Regions from separate parts of the Oceaniradius stylonematis genome, predicted to be linked through region 2. Evidence: predicted binding sites of a transcription regulator. Region 2 holds the regulator's gene; the other holds the start of a gene.

Region 1 (8,462 bases), 280 kb from region 2:
GGTTCGCCATATTCGCGCGCATGGATGCCGTCGGAGACGAACAACAGGTCGAACCCGTTGTCCATCGCGCCCTTGACGTCGGTGGTCATCCCGTCGCCGATGGCAAGCACCCGGCTCCTGTCGGCCGTCGCGCCGATCTGCGCCAGCGCCGCCTCATAGATCGGCGCGTGTGGCTTGCCGGCGATCAGCGTGCGCCCGCCCAGAAGCCCGTACGCGCGGGCGATCGCGCCTGCGCAATAGACAAGCCGGTCGCCGCGCTCGACGACGATGTCCGGATTGGCGCAGATCAGCGGCAGGTCGCGCGCCCGCAGCCGTGCCAGAAGGTCGGCATAGTCGTCCGGCGTTTCGCGCTCATCGTCGCGCGGCCCGGTCACCACGATCGCCGACGCCTCGAAATCCTCGACAAGCTCGACATCGATGCCGTCGAAGATCGGCAGGTCTTCCTCGGTGCCGATATGGAAGATGCGGCGCGGGCCCTCGGCGATCAGCGTGCGGGTGACGTCGCCCGATGTCACGATGCCGTCATGGCAGTCCGCCGGCACGCCCAATCGCGCCAGCTGCGCCAGCACCTGCGCGGTCGGCCGCGGCGAATTGGTGATCAGGATGACGGTCTTGCCCGCCTTGCGCGCCCGTTGCAGGGCTTCGCAGGCGGCCGGCCACGAAACCACGCCATTGTGCAGCACGCCCCATACGTCGCACAGGATCGCGTCATAGCGATCGTGCAAAGCATCCAGCGTATCGATGTTGGCCATGGCCATGCCGCTCTCCGTCCTGCCCGACAACAAACCCGCCGGGCGCTTAACCCGGCGGGTCTTTCAAGTCACGGACTTTGCGGCGCTGGGGGCGATTTCAGCCCCTGCACTTGTAGTCGAACTGGTCGCCGGGCTCTTCCACCAGATCGATATTGGGGACGTAGCGAAGCGGGAAATACTGGTTTACCCGGAACAGGCCGTCGTCCCTGTTTGCGGCCGGGTGCATGTCGAAGATGCCCAGATAATTGAAGGAGGGCGCCAGATGGAAAAAGCCATCCAGATGCAGATAGCGCATGCCGTCGATCTGGAGTTCGTTCGGGATGTTGACCAGGCGTCCGGGATTGCGGGCGCGGGTTTGGTGCCGCCGGTATTCCCATTCGATTCGGCCGCGAATACGCCCGTTGGGGCGCGTTTCAACGCGGATCATCGTCGCCAGGAACCGGAAATCGAGCGCGCCATTGGCCGGGAAGTCGTCGCCGCTCCGTTGCCGCCTGGCCCAGTTGCCGTGAGCATAGGAGTCGTAGACGAGTTCGGAGATCGCATCGAGCTGGTTGCAGGTCAGGTCCTCGGTGCGGGTGGTGATGATGTCGCCGACCGAATAGAGATTGCTGACCGCACGGTTGTACTGCGTATAGATCGTGCCGGCGTCCCAGGTCAGAAACGCCATCGCCGCGAAGATCGGCAGCACGAACGCCATTTCCACGGAAACCGAACCGCGGCCATTGCGTGCGAACAGTCGGGCCAGCGCGCGCCTGCGCCGGATCGCTTGATATGTAGTGGAGACAATCGAACCCATGATCACGGCTCCGTCATGAATGTGATGCCGCTGCTCAGCCTGGCTGCCTGATCGCCGAACAGCAGGTCGGTGAACATGATCGACGGCATGTCCACCTGTGCTTCGACACGCATGATCGTCTCGCGCGGCGCCAGTGTCAGCTGGTCGGGATCGGACGTCGACCAGACCTGGTTCATGTCCTGATCGTAGCGTTCGATGGTGATCTGCAAGGTGCTTTCGCAGGTCGAAAGGCTGACTCGCCCGCAGATCGTTTCTCGATACCATTCCTCGATCGTCAGATTGCGTTGCTGAACGACGGTGGCGGCATGGTTGGTGCGCAGGTCGAACACCGCCTTTTCAACCGCGCGCTGCGTCGATGTGGACGCGTAGACGAAATAGCAGATCTCGAAGATCGCGATCAGCAGCCCAAAGAAGGCCGGCGCCAGCAATCCGAACTCGATTGCGGCAACCCCGTCCTTTTCCCTGACGATGAACGATCTGATGTGGCTGAGCATGGCCCCTGCTTCCCGATTTGCCGGACAGGCTACCCGCAAAGGGTTTCATTTCCGTTTTCGCCGACCGTTCAAGTTCGAACGGCTCGTTAAACGGGTATTTAGGTGTTTGCCTTAGATTACCCGCCAAAGCTGTGGCGCATGGTGCGGGCGGGATCGCCGCGCACCGATGCCGCAAGGAACGAGGCGAAGAAGATGAAAAACCTGTTCAAGCGTTTTGCCGCCGACGAAAAAGGCACGGCCTACATCATGGCGGCGTTCGCCGTCGTTCCGCTGTTCGGCATGACCGGCCTTGCGGTCGACTATACGAACGCGGTGCGCACCGAAACCCAGATCGAGACGGCGGCCCAGTCGGTGGCGCTGCATCTGGCCAAGCGGACCACGCTGAACCCGAACATTCCGGCCGAAGACCTGATCGCCGAAGGCAAGGGCCTGATGGCCGAGATGGTCAAGGGCCGCACCCTTTCCTACGACGTCTTTCAGGTCGATCCGTCCAGCGGATTGGTGCGTATCGTCGCCAAGACCAGCATCGACACGTACCTGATGCACCTGTTCGGTCAGGACGAGTTGACCGTCGTCGGCCGCAAACAGGCGCAGTTCGGCCGGCGTGATGTCGAAGTCGCAATCGCGATCGACAATTCCGGTTCGATGGGCAACTGGTCAGGCGGAAAGCGCATGATCGATGCGGCCAAGGATGCGACCATTGTCCTGATGGACGCCGCATCGGACGCGATGGACGATTTCGACAATGCGGACCTGCGGTTTTCGCTTGTTCCCTGGCACACCAATGTGCGGGTGCCTGAAGCATATCGCACCGACTCCTCGGGCAACGATGCCTGGTGGATCGACTGGGAAGGCCGCTCGACCGGTCATTTCAACTATCTTGCGCCCTACAACAATGACGGCGGCATGTATTTTGAAATGGGCCCTGGAAACAGTGGGGACCGGTGGCAACACCATGACCCGAGCCGTCTGGTTGACTATCTGCCGCTTGAGGGCGACGGCGACGGTGTAGACCTCGATGCCCTGCGCGCCCTTCCCGGCATCAACATCATAACACGCCGCGACGTCTTCAATCGCTTCTCCAACGTGGAATGGGCCGGCTGTTTCGAGCATCGCCATGGCGATTACAGGTTCGGATTTGACGCCCCAACGCTAGATGATGGGGACTCGCTCTTCGTTCCGCACATGGCGCCGGACGAGCGTGACGGATGGGGTGGCCGAAACAACTATATTTCGGATACCGGCGGCGACTCGAACGTGGGCGGCAATAAGGTCAACAACGAGCATTCGCGGGTGATGAATACGCCGAAATATGCCGGCGCGCCCAGCAATGCCTGGGGACTGGGTCCCAATGGCAAGTGCAATACGGCGCCGATGATTCCTCTGACGGACGATCGTGACGATCTCGAAGACGCGATCGATGACATGCAGGCCAACGGCAACACGGATCTCACGACCGGTCTTTCTTGGGCGATGCACACTCTGACGCCCTGGGAACCGTTCGATAATGCAGCCGACTTTGGCGAAGCGGAAAAGATCCTCGTCTTCATGACCGACGGTGACAACTGGCCGCGGAATCCTGGCCACTATGCAACCAGCTACTCCAGTCTCCAGTATCCGAGAGATGACCTGCTGGACAAGAACTTGCCGAACAGCCCGAGCCAGTGGCAGGCCAACGGCGTCTTTGACGACGCATCCAAGGAGTTCTGCACATCAATCAAGAACCTTGGCGTCAAGATCTACTTCGTTTATTTTGGCAACCCGAGCTCGGCCGCGACGCAAATCATGAACCATTGCGCGACCTCGTCCGAAACGGCGATCGCCGCGGCGGACTCTCAGGAACTCGAAGATGCCTTCCGCAAGATCGGCGACGATATCGGCAAGTTGCGGCTGAGCCACTACACCCCGCCCGAGGACTGATCGTCGGGTCCACAAAAACCATCCGTTCGGAACGGGCGCCTTCGGGCGCCCGTTTTCGTTCCGTGGCCCTTGACTCCGGATTTTCCCATCCTTATCTGACCGGCGCTAGCACTCTCTCGATGTGAGTGCTAGCGAACGCATCCGCGTTCCTGTCTTTGCAAGAAGATGTCATTCAACGCAATCAAGGGTAACGAAAATGGCAGAGATGAACTTTCGTCCGCTGCACGACCGCGTGGTCGTTCGCCGCGTCGAGTCCGAGGAGAAGACGGCCGGCGGCATCATCATCCCCGACACCGCCAAGGAAAAGCCGCAGGAAGGCGAAGTGGTCGCCGTCGGTCCGGGCGGCCGTGACGATGACGGCGATCTGATCGCCATGGACGTCAAGGCCGGCGATCGTGTCCTGTTCGGCAAATGGTCCGGCACCGAGGTCAAGCTGAACGGCGAGGACCTGCTGATCATGAAGGAAAGCGACATTATGGGCGTTCTGGGCTGAGCCGCGTCCCGTCGATCATCAAACGCAAATTGCATTGGGCACATTGCCCGGGAGTAGAAGATCATGTCCGCTAAGGAAGTCAAATTCGGCCGCACGGCCCGCGAGCGCATGCTCGATGGCGTCAACATTCTCGCCGACGCCGTGAAAGTCACCCTCGGTCCGAAAGGCCGCAACGTCGTGCTCGACAAGTCGTTCGGCGCGCCGCGCATCACCAAGGACGGCGTCACCGTTGCCAAGGAAATCGAACTGGAAGACAAGTTCGAGAACATGGGCGCCCAGATGGTGCGCGAAGTCGCCTCCAAGACCAACGACATTGCCGGCGACGGCACCACCACCGCCACCGTTCTGGCCCAGTCGATCGTCCAGGAAGGCCACAAGGCGGTTGCCGCCGGCATGAACCCGATGGACCTCAAGCGCGGCATCGATCTGGCCGTCAACGAAGTGGTCGAAAAGCTGCTGTCGAGCGCCACCAAGATCGCCACCTCCGACGAAGTCGCCCAGGTCGGCACGATTTCCGCCAATGGCGAAAAGGAAATCGGCACGATGATCGCCGAGGCCATGCAGAAGGTCGGCAATGAAGGCGTCATCACCGTCGAGGAAGCCAAGACCGCCGAGACCGAACTGGAAGTCGTCGAAGGCATGCAGTTCGACCGCGGCTACCTGTCGCCCTACTTCGTCACCAACCCTGAAAAGATGGTCGCCGATCTCGAGGATCCCTACATCCTGATCCACGAGAAGAAGCTGTCCAACCTGCAGGCCATGCTGCCGATCCTCGAATCGGTCGTGCAGTCGTCGCGTCCGCTGCTGATCATCGCCGAGGACGTCGAAGGCGAGGCGCTGGCCACGCTCGTCGTCAACAAGCTGCGTGGCGGCCTCAAGATCGCCGCCGTCAAGGCACCGGGCTTCGGTGACCGCCGCAAGGCCATGCTCGAGGACATCGCCATCCTGACCGGCGGCCAGGTGATCTCCGAGGACCTCGGCATCAAGCTCGAAAACGTCTCGCTCGACATGCTGGGCACCGCCAAGAAGGTCAACATCTCCAAGGAAGAGACGACCATCGTCGACGGTGCCGGCGAGAAGGCCGACATCGAAGGCCGTGTCGCCCAGATCAAGCAGCAGATCGAGGAAACCTCGTCTGACTATGACCGCGAGAAGCTGCAGGAGCGTCTGGCCAAGCTGGCTGGCGGCGTTGCCGTCATCCGCGTCGGCGGTTCGACCGAAGTGGAAGTCAAGGAGCGCAAGGACCGCGTCGACGACGCGCTGAACGCAACCCGCGCCGCCGTCGAAGAGGGCATCGTGCCCGGTGGCGGCACCGCGCTGCTGCGCGCCTCCAAGACGATCAGCGCCAAGGGCGAGAATGCCGACCAGGAAGCGGGCATCAACATCATCCGCCGCGCCCTGCAGGCACCGGCTCGCCAGATTGCCACCAATGCGGGCGCCGAAGCTTCGATCATCGCCGGCAAGATCCTCGAAAGCGATGACGACAAGTTCGGCTACAACGCGCAGACCGGCGAGTTCGGCGACATGGTCGCCATGGGCATCGTCGATCCGGTCAAGGTCGTGCGCACCGCGCTCGAAGACGCCGGTTCGGTTGCGGGCCTGCTGATCACCACCGAGGCGATGATCGCCGATGCGCCCAAGAAGGAATCGGGGGCTCCGGCCGGCGGCGGCATGCCCGACATGGGCGGCATGGGCATGATGTAATTATGCCCGAAATGGCCGCCCGCGACTGAAAAGCGTTCGGGCCCGGCAAGCGGGCCCGAATGGCGGCATGGGCATGATGTAAGCCACCCGGCTTGCAGCATCAGCTTTTGAAGGCGGGGAGCGATCCCCGCCTTTCTCGTCTTGGCCATGCAGATCTGCATGGCAGCCGGACGCCAGCCTGTGTTGCATTGCACACAGGATGCTGTAGGAGGGCACATCCCCTGATCGCCTTCCCCGGATTGCTTGTTTCATGAAAGCCACCCTGGCAGCCCTGGCCGGGCGCATGTCGTTTGCCGACACTGTCCCGCACACACCGCCCGCGCTGACGCCGTCGCGCATCAAGACCGAGCTTCTGTCCGGCCTGACCGTGGCGCTCGCGCTCGTTCCCGAAGCGGTCGCCTTTGCCTTTGTGGCTGGCGTTCATCCGCTGGTCGGGCTCTATGCGGCGTTCATCGTCGGCCTGATCACCGCGGTGATGGGCGGCCGGCCGGGCATGATCTCCGGCGCCACGGGCGCGCTCGCCGTGGTGATGGTGTCGCTGGTCGCCCAGCATGGCGTCGAATATCTGTTCGCCGCCGTTGTGCTCATGGGCATCATTCAAATCCTCGCCGGCCTTTTTCATCTCGGCAAGTTCATTCGCCTGGTGCCGCATCCGGTCATGCTCGGTTTCGTCAACGGGCTGGCGATCGTCATCTTCATGGCGCAATTGACCCAGTTCAAGGTGCCTGGGCCCGGCGGCGGCCAGGTCTGGATGACCGGCTGGCCGCTCGCCCTGATGCTGGGCCTCGTCGCGCTGACGATGGCGCTCATCTGGATCGTGCCGAAACTGACAAAGGCGGTGCCGGCGCCGCTCGCGGGCATCGCGGTCGTCGCCACGCTGGTCATCGTCTTCGGCATCGATGTGCCGCGCGTCGGCGATCTCGCCTCGATCGAGGGCGGGCTGCCGCAGTTTCACCTGCCGGCCGTGCCGCTGACGCTCGAAACGCTGCGGATCGTCCTGCCCTATGCGCTGATCCTCGCCGCCATCGGACTGATCGAGAGCCTTCTGACGCTGAACCTCGTCGGCGAGATCACCGGCCAGCGCGGCGGCGCATCCAAGGAATGCGTCGCCCAGGGCACGGCCAACACCGTGACCGGCTTTTTCGGCGGCATGGGCGGCTGCGCGATGATCGGCCAGTCGATGATCAATGTGAAATCGGGCGGACGGACGCGTCTGTCGGGCATTTCGGCGGCGCTGTTCCTGCTTGCCTTCATCCTCGTCGGCTCGTCGCTGATCGAGCAGATCCCGCTGGCCGCGCTCGTCGGCGTCATGTTCATGGTCGTCATCGGCACGTTTGCCTGGCAGAGCCTGACCATTTTGCGCCGCATCCCGGCGACCGACGCGTTCGTCATCTTTCTGGTCACCATCGTCACCGTCCTGACCGACCTGGCCATCGCGGTGATCGTCGGCGTCATCGTCTCGGCGCTTGCCTATGCCTGGAGCAACGCCACGCGCATCCGCGCGACGACCCACGTCACGCCCGAAGGCGCCAAGACCTACCAGATCGAGGGTCCGCTGTTCTTCGGCTCCGCCGACGGCTTTGTCGAACTGTTCGATCCGGAAAACGATCCGGTACTCGTCACCGCCGATTTCATGAACAGCCGGGTCGCCGACCAGTCGGCCCTGCAGGCGATCGAGCAGATTGCCGCGCGGTATGAGGCCGCCGGCAAGACGCTGCAATTGCGGCACCTGTCGCGCGACTGTCATCAGCTTTTGAACCGCGCCGGCCAGCTCATGGTCGATTCCGACGACGATCCCGATTACGGCGTCGCGGTCAACTATGGCGTCAGGATCGGGTCACTGGGCGGCGGGCATTGACGCGGCGGCGTCGACGGTTTCGATGAGAATTGCGATGTCCGGCGCGTGCGCATCGAGCGCCGCCAAGCCTTTCGGACTGAGCGTATAGACGCCGGTACCGGCGCGTTCGAACCAGCCATAATGGTCGTCATACATGATCGGGCGGGCGCGCCGCACGCCGGTCAGCCGCGCCACCTCGGCGGCCTTGGTCGGCCCGTTCTCGCCAAGGCACCGGGCGCAGCGCAGTGCATCCTGCCGGTAGGCCGTCATCAGCGTACGCCGCGTCATGCCGCCCTCGTTGGGGTCGCCGACCCGTCGCGCAAACTCTTTGAGAAGCCGCGCCTTCTTCGGCCTTGAGGGCCGGGGCCGGTAGGGGGCAGGGTCTTCGTGAATCTCGGCCAGCCCATCGGCCAGCCGCACGGTGATCAGGCCAAGGCCCAGCCGCCGGCACAGTTTGCGGTTCTGC
Region 2 (8,462 bases):
TGCAGGTGCACCATCAGCGCGGCGCCGAACAGGGGTGTCATCAGGTTGACGATCGGGATCGCCATGAAACCGGCGATCAGAAGTCCGGCGAGAATGACGGTGCCCGAATGGCGGGAGCGCAGTTCGGCGGCGGTCTTTTCGTCATGAAAGCGCATGGCCGCAAACTGGAAATATTCGCGGCCGAGCAGATAGGCGTTGACCGCCAGAAAGGCGATCAGGTTGACGCCCGGTATCAGCAACAGCAGCAGCGCGGCCAGGTTGCCGGCGACCACAACGCCGAAAAACTTGATGCCGAGCACGATGGAGCGCCCGAGCGGCAGCGGCCTGCCGGTCGGCGCATCGGGATAATCCTGCCGTTCGATGTGTTCGGCGACATCGTCAAGAAAGACGCCGGCGATGACCGCACTCACCGGCCCGACCAGAAAGGCAAGGCCGACCGCCAGCGCCAGACCCGCGGCGACAGCCGCGACGAGCCCGATCGTGCCGGTCCAATCCGGCAGGGCGAAACCGGCGATGAACGCTTCCAGATAGGGCAGCGCGGCCCACTCGACCGCATAGCGGATGGCGAACCAGGCGGCGATCAGGCCCACAACCGTCAGCCCGACCGACTTCCACAGAACCTGCCGCAAGGCCGGATCGAACAGTTCGCCAAGCGCGCGCCGTGCCGATGCAATCACCATGGCGGCTAGATGGGTGCCGGTGATCGGTCATGCAATGACCGGTCGGCACTTCCCATCGCGCCGTTCACGGGCTAAACGCGCCGGGACCGAGACCGAGGGCGCCCAATGAGTCATTATGATGTGCTGTGCATCGGCAATGCGATCGTCGATATCATCGCACGTGCCGAGGACGACTTCCTGCGCGAGAACGGCATCATCCGCGGTGCGATGAACCTGATCGACATGGAGCGCGCCGAGCTCCTTTACGAACGCATGGGTCCGGCCGTCGAGACGTCGGGCGGCAGCGCCGGAAACACCGCAGCCGGTGTCGCCAGCTTCGGCGGAACGGCGGCCTTTTTCGGCAAGGTTGCCGATGACGGGCTCGGCCGCATCTACCGCCACGACATTCGTGCCCAGGGCGTTGCCTTCGACACATCGGAACTGGCCGGTACTCCGCCGACGGCGCGCTCCATGATCTTCGTTACGCCCGACGGAGAGCGGTCGATGAACACCTATCTGGGTGCCTGCGTCGAACTGGGTCCCGAAGACGTCGAAGAGGACAAGGCCGCCGGGTCCAAGGTCACCTATTTCGAAGGCTATCTGTGGGATCCGCCACGCGCCAAGACGGCCATCCGCGACACGGCCAAGATCGCGCACGCGCATGGCAACGAGGTGGCGATGAGCCTTTCGGACCCGTTCTGCGTCGATCGCTATCGCGACGAGTTTCTCGAGCTGATGCGTTCGGGCACGGTCGATATCGTCTTTGCCAACGAGGACGAGGCAAAATCGCTCTACCAGACGGCCGATCTCGAAACGGCGCGTGAAGCGTTGGCCGAAGACTGCAAGATCGCCATCGTCACGCGCTCCGAAAAGGGCTCGATGATCATCAATGGCGGCGGCGCACACACACAGATTGATGCCGACCCGGTCGACAGGCTGGTCGACACGACGGGCGCCGGCGATCTTTATGCGGCCGGTTTCCTGTACGGCTACACGTCCGGGATGGACATGGAGACATGCGGCCGGCTGGGATCGCTGGCCGCCGGAATCGTCATCCAGCAGATCGGTCCGCGCCCGCAGGTTTCCCTCCGCCAGGCGGCGATCGATGCGGGCCTGATCCGGGGTTGATCGTCAGGGGCGCAACGGCTTCTGTCGATCACGCGTCTTTTTCGGCCTCGGCATCGGGCGGGCCGGGTTCGGGCTCGGATGCGGCCTGCTTCGGGCCACCCTTTGCGACGCCCACCATGGCCGGCCGCAGCACGCGCTCGCCAATCGAGTAGCCGGCCTGAACGACCTGAACGACCGTGTTGTTGGGCACTTCGGGGTTGGGCACTTCGAACATTGCCTGATGGAAATTGGGGTCGAAGCGCTCGCCCTCGGGCGCCAACTGTTTGACGCCGTGGCGCTCCATCGTCGACAGCATGGATTTTTCCGTCAGTTCGACGCCTTCGAGCAGGTTCTTGAGCACGTCATCGGCGGCCTCGCGCTGTTCAGCCGTGACGGCTTCGATGGCACGCCGAAGATTGTCGGTCACACCCAGCATGTCGCGGGCGAAGTTGGCGATCGCAAAGCTCTTGGCATCGGCCACTTCGCGCTGGGTGCGGCGGCGCAGGTTTTCCATGTCCGCGGCAAGCCGCAGCAGCCGGTCCTTCATGTCGCTGTTTTCGGCCTGGATCGCCTCGATTTCCTCGGCAATGATCGAACCGGCTGCGGCACTGTCTGTGTCCATATCGCCGAACACCGCGCCCTCGGCCTCATCGGCGCCGTCCTCTTCGCCAAACGCCGCATAGGCATCGGCATCTTCGGCGGCGGCGCGGCGGCGGGCGGCGCGGTCGGCCTTCAGAAGCTCATCGGCGGCCTTGCGGAGGTTTTCGCGGCTGCCGGGATTGATGTCAGCGCCGGAGGTCTCCGGCTTTCGATCATTGTCAGCCATTCGTCATGTCCATTCGGTTGGGAATTCAAAGCTGGGCGCGATATCGAGTGTGCGCAGCGAAAAATCAAGCCCGGCGGCGCTGTGCTATTCGCGTTCGATCATGCGCGAAATCAGCTGCGCGGTGTAGTCGACCATCGGCACGATCTTGGCATAGTTGAGCCGTGTCGGCCCCAATACGCCCAGCGCGCCGATCACCCGGCGGTTGGTGTCGCGATAGGGCGCAACGACCAAGGACGAGCCGGACAGCGAAAACAGGCGGTTCTCCGATCCGATGAAGATGCGCACGCCCGAGCCTTCCTCGGCCATGTCGAGAACGCTGATGATCTCGTCCTTGCGCTCGAGATCGTCGAGCAGCATCTTGGTGCGCTCGATCTCCTCGGCATCGGTGAGGTTTTCCAGCAGATTGGCGCGGCCGCGCACGATCAGCTGGCGGGGATGACCGTCATTGGCGCCGGACCAGACCGCCAGCCCACGTTCCACAAGGCTGGCGCTGAGCGCATCCAGTTCGGCGCGGATTTCGCCGCGCATCGCGTTGATGGCGCGGCGGACGTTGGCCAGTGTCTGCCCTCGCGCGTGATGGTTGAGAAAGTTTGCGGCCTCGGCCAGTTGCGATGCCGTCATGCCGGCAGGCAGGTCGATGATGCGGTTCTCGACCTCGCCCGATTCCCAGACCAGAACGGCCAGAGCCTTGGTTTCTTCGAGGCGCACGAATTCGATATGCTTCATCGCGCCGTCGCGCTTGGCCGCCAGCACGAGCCCCGCGCCGCTCGACACCCGGCTGAGCATCTGGCTGGCCTCGGTCAGCAATTGCTCGGTATGCGGATGGCCTTCGCCGGAGCCCAATTGCTGGTCGATGATCGCTCGTTCCTCGTCGCTGACGGCGCCGGCATCCATGAAGGCATCGACGAAAAAACGCAGACCCTGCTCGGTCGGCAGTCGCCCGGCAGAGACGTGCGGCGCATAGATCAGGCCGAGCGCCTCCAGATCGCTCATCACATTGCGCACCGAGGCCGGCGACAGCGATGTCGGCAACATCTTGGACAGGTTGCGCGAGCCGACCGGCTCGCCCTCGGTGAGATAGCTTTCGACGATGCGCCGGAAGATGTCGCGCGATCTCTCGTCGAGCTTTTCGTCCAGTTCGGTGGCTGTCGGGGTGATATGCTGCATTGGCGCGTGGCAATCCCTGTTGCCCCAGATATATGCCAGCGACGGAATTCGGGAAAGGGGCGACAGCGCACGGTTCCATCGGGCGCGCAAACCGTCTAGACACGGCGCGGATTTCAAACCCGAAGGACATTCCATGAATCGGCCATCCGGGCGCATGCCCGACCAAATGCGCGCCGTCTCGTTCGAGCGCGGCATCTCCAAGCATGCCGAAGGCTCCTGCCTCGTCAAGTTCGGCGACACACACGTTCTGTGCACCGCGAGCCTTGAAGAGCGGGTTCCGCCATGGCTGCGCAATTCCGGCCGCGGCTGGGTGACGGCCGAATATGGCATGCTGCCACGCGCCACCGGCGACCGGATGCGTCGCGAGGCGTCATCGGGCAAGCAGGGCGGCCGGACGCTGGAAATCCAGCGTCTGATCGGCCGGTCGATGCGGGCGATCGTCGATCTCGAAGCGCTTGGCGAACGCCAGATCACCGTCGACTGCGATGTGATCCAGGCCGATGGCGGAACACGCACGGCGGCGATCACCGGTGGCTGGATCGCGCTGCACGATTGCCTGGACTGGATGCATTCGCGCCAGATGGCGTCCAAGACGCGGGTGCTGAAGGACCATGTCGCGGCGGTCTCGTGCGGCATCTATCAGGGCACGCCGGTGACCGATCTGGACTATGTCGAAGACAGCAACGCGGAAACCGACGCCAACTTCGTGATGACCGGCACCGGCGGCATCGTCGAGGTGCAGGGTACCGCCGAAGGCGCGCCGTTCAGCCGTGACGAGTTCAACGCCCTGTTCGGTCTGGCGGAAAACGCCGTGTCCGATCTGGTGACCATGCAGAAACAGGCCATCGGGGGCTGACCATGGCACGGCGGCTCGAACCGGGACGGCTGGTGCTCGCCACGCACAATGACGGCAAGCTGCGCGAGATTCGCGGGCTGATCGGCCCGTTCGGCTTCGATGTGGTTTCAGCGGGCGAACTGGGTCTTGATGAACCCGAGGAAACCGGAACGACGTTCAAGGACAATGCGCGAACCAAGGCGATGGCCGCGATGGAAGCGACCGGCCTGCCGGCGCTGGCTGACGACAGCGGGCTATGCGTCGAGGCGCTCGACGGGGCGCCGGGCGTCTACACCGCCGACTGGGCGGAGACCGGCAATGGCGATCGAGATTTCATGATGGCGATGCGCACGGTCGAGGAAAAGCTTCAGGCGCTGGGTGCGGCCGAACCGGACCAGCGGCGCGCCGCGTTCGTCGCGACGCTGTGTCTGGCCTTTCCCGACGGGCATTGCGATTTCTTCCGGGGCGAGGCGCCGGGCCATCTCATATGGCCGCCGCGCGGCGATCTGGGCTTCGGCTATGATCCGGTGTTCGTGCCCGATGGATACAGCCGCACGTTCGGCGAGTTGACCGCCGAGGAAAAGCATGGCTGGAAACCGGGCGAAGCCGACGCCTTGTCGCATCGCGCCCGCGCGTTCAAACTGTTTGCCCATGACTGTCTGGGCGTCACCTGATCAAACAGCCCCGGCGCCGCTCAATGGCGATGACGGATCGCCGGGCTTCGGCGTCTATCTGCATTGGCCGTTCTGCGCGGCCAAATGCCCCTATTGCGACTTCAATTCGCATGTCCGCCACGCGCCGGTCGACCAGACGGCCTTTGCCGAAGCGTTCCTTCGCGAGATGGCGCATATGCGGGACCTGACCGGTCCGCGCGAGGTGACATCGATCTTCATCGGCGGCGGCACACCATCCCTGATGACGCCGGAAACGGTTGGCACGCTCCTCGATGCGGTTGCCGCGCATTGGAAGGTTCCGGCCAACATCGAAGTGACGATGGAAGCCAATCCGCAATCGGCAGATGCGAACCGATTTGCCGGCTACAGGGCTGCGGGCGTCAACCGGCTGTCGCTCGGCGTTCAGGCCCTGAACGATGCCGATCTCAAATTCCTTGGCCGGCTGCACGATGCCGACGAAGCGCGCGCCGCGATCGAACTGGCGCGGCGGACGTTCCCGCGCCTGTCGTTCGATTTGATCTATGCGCGGCCCGGCCAAACGCTTGAAAACTGGGCATCGGAATTGCGCGAGGCCATCTCGCTCGCGGCCGATCATCTGTCGCTCTACCAGCTGACCATCGAGGACGGAACGCCGTTCAAGGCACTGCACGCGGCCGGGCGCATCGCCATTCCGGACGGTCAACTGGCGAGCAATCTTTACGCGATGACGCAGGACATCACGTCCGATCATGGTTTGCCGGCATATGAAATATCCAATCATGCCGTGCCCGGTGCGCAATCGCGGCACAATCTCACCTATTGGCGATACGGCGATTATGCCGGCATCGGCCCCGGCGCGCACGGACGGTTTTCGACCGTGGGCTATGAAAACAGGCACGTGACCATCACCGAGCGACATCCCGAGACCTGGCTGGAGCGTGTACGCCGGCGCGGTCACGGCATTGCCGAAACCGAAACGCTGGATCGGATGGCCCAGACGGATGAGATGCTGATGATGGGCCTGCGGCTGACGGAGGGCGTCGATCTGGCACGTCACGAAGCGCTCGGCGGGCGCACAATCGATGGACGGGCGCTGCAGGCGATGATCGATCTGGGCATGGTCGAACGCGTCGGCAATGCCCGCATCCGAGCGAGGGCGCGCGGGCGGATTGTGCTTGATTCCGTGATTGCCGAACTGGCGCAATGAGATGAGTGCACCGACCTACACGATCGCCGGCCACGAGATCACGGCGCCGCCGCTGGAGCCGGCGCTCTATCTGGTCGCAACGCCGATCGGCAATTTGCGGGATGTCACGATCCGCGCGCTGGAAACGCTGGCCGCCTGCGATGTATTGGCCTGTGAGGACACGCGGATTACCCGCCGCCTGCTCGACCGCTACGGCATTGCCGCCAAACCGGTCGCCTATCATGAGCACAATGCGGATCAGGCGGGTCCTCGACTGCTCGCCGCGCTGGCCGACGGCCGCTCCGTGGCGCTGGTCTCCGATGCCGGAACGCCTCTGGTCTCCGATCCCGGCTACCGGCTCGGTATCGAGGCAAGACAGGCAGGCCATGCGGTTGTCCCGATCCCCGGTCCATCGGCGGTTCTCGCCGCCCTTTCGGCCTCAGGCCTGCCCACCGACGATTTTCGGTTCGTCGGGTTTTTGCCGGCGAAAGACAAGGCCCGCCGCGACCGGTTGGCCTCGCTTCAGCACGAGCAGTCAACCCTGATCGCCTTTGAATCACCGCGCCGCCTAGTCGGCGCGCTCGAAGCCATGGCGGCAGTGATGGGGGCGGAGCGCACGGTGTGCGTCGCGCGCGAGCTGACAAAACGGTTCGAAACCGTAACGACGGGAACCGTCAACGAATTGTCGAACCGGTTCGGAGACGAAACGATAAAGGGCGAGATCGTTTTGCTGATCGCGCCGGCGAAGACGGAAACCGGCCAAGCCGAGGCGACTGACATCGATGCGCTGCTCGCCGAACTTCTCGCGGACATGCCGGCGGGCAAGGCGGCGCGGGAAGCCGCGCAGATGACGGGCCTGCCCCGCGCCGATCTCTACGCCCGGATCCTTGCGCGGAAAGAGACCGGTGACTGAATCGGGCGGCGCCAAGCGCCGAAAAGCCGAAAGGCGCGGCCACGCCGGTGAAACCCGGGCAGCGTGGCTGATGCGCCTCAAAGGCTTCCGCATCGTGGCGCGCCGCTACAAATGCCGGGCGGGCGAGATCGACCTGATCGTCCGGCGCGGCGATCTGGTGGCGATCGTCGAGGTCAAGGCAAGGCCGTCACTGGCCGAGGCGATGGACGCCGTGACGCCTTACGGGCGCCGGCGCATCATCAGCGCGACCGATCACTGGCTGGCCGGACAGCCGGACCATGGCCGGCTTTCGGTAAGATTCGATCTGGTCGCTGTGCTTCCGGGCCGCTGGCCTGTGCATGTGCCGGCGGTGTTCACGGCCTGAAGCCGATTGATTTTGCCGCGCACGCGCGCCACTTAGGGCCAACCCAATCGAGGAACGATCATGGCGCTTACCATCGCGGTCCAGATGGACCATGTCTCCACCGTCGCGATCGAGGGCGACACCACGTTCGCCCTGTGTCTCGAGGCGCAGGCGCGCGGCCATGACCTGTTCCACTACACGCCCGACCGGCTGGCCCTGCGCGACGGAACGGTCAGCGCCTTGCTTGAGCCGCTGACCGTGCGCGACGTCAAGGGCGATCATTTCACCCTGGGTCCGGCCCAACGCACGGACCTGTCCCGGATGGATGTCGTGCTTCTGCGGCAGGACCCACCGTTCGACATGAACTACATCACGACGACGCATATTCTCGAACGCATCCATCCGAAAACGCTGGTCGTCAACGACCCGGCCTGGGTGCGCAATTCGCCCGAAAAGATCTTCGTCATGGAGTTTGCCGACTTCATGCCCGAAACGCTGATCACCAAGGATGTCGATGCGATATCCGATTTCCGGCGCGAGTTCGGCGACATCATCGTCAAACCGCTTTATGGCAATGGCGGTGCCGGCGTCTTCCATCTGCGCGATGGCGACCGCAACCTGACCTCGCTGATGGAGATGTTCGGCCAGCTGACCAACGAGCCGATCATCGCCCAGCGCTATCTGGCCGATGTCCGCGCCGGCGACAAGCGTATCATCCTGATCGACGGAGAGCCGGTGGGCGCCATCAACCGCGTGCCGCATGAAAGCGACAC

Evidence for each region. Region 2 encodes HrcA, which represses chaperone genes, less so after heat shock. Its sites were predicted from a motif close to GTTAGCACTCNCNNNNNGNGAGTGCTAAC; they were not measured.
Region 1: a site for HrcA is predicted at 4,067-4,095, ahead of groES (co-chaperone GroES). Genes of this name have one in related genera too.

Annotation. Positions count from the first base shown of each region.
Region 1 is NZ_OZ244994.1:2,399,216-2,407,677, forward strand. It holds gene ACOQOU_RS11825 (TIGR01459 family HAD-type hydrolase) at 1-752, opposite strand, end outside; gene ACOQOU_RS11830 (TadE/TadG family type IV pilus assembly protein) at 850-1,548, opposite strand; gene ACOQOU_RS11835 (TadE/TadG family type IV pilus assembly protein) at 1,551-2,042, opposite strand; gene ACOQOU_RS11840 (pilus assembly protein TadG-related protein) at 2,235-3,962, shown strand; gene groES (co-chaperone GroES) at 4,159-4,455, shown strand; gene groL (chaperonin GroEL) at 4,519-6,159, shown strand; gene ACOQOU_RS11855 (SulP family inorganic anion transporter) at 6,410-8,017, shown strand; gene ACOQOU_RS11860 (DUF2161 domain-containing phosphodiesterase) at 7,997-8,462, opposite strand, start outside.
Region 2 is NZ_OZ244994.1:2,122,857-2,131,318, reverse strand. It holds gene ACOQOU_RS10530 (sulfate transporter family protein) at 1-680, opposite strand, end outside; gene ACOQOU_RS10525 (adenosine kinase) at 786-1,787, shown strand; gene grpE (nucleotide exchange factor GrpE) at 1,816-2,592, opposite strand; gene hrcA (heat-inducible transcriptional repressor HrcA) at 2,677-3,759, opposite strand; gene rph (ribonuclease PH) at 3,893-4,615, shown strand; gene rdgB (RdgB/HAM1 family non-canonical purine NTP pyrophosphatase) at 4,618-5,268, shown strand; gene hemW (radical SAM family heme chaperone HemW) at 5,246-6,454, shown strand; gene rsmI (16S rRNA (cytidine(1402)-2'-O)-methyltransferase) at 6,456-7,346, shown strand; gene ACOQOU_RS10490 (YraN family protein) at 7,339-7,710, shown strand; gene gshB (glutathione synthase) at 7,771-8,462, shown strand, end outside.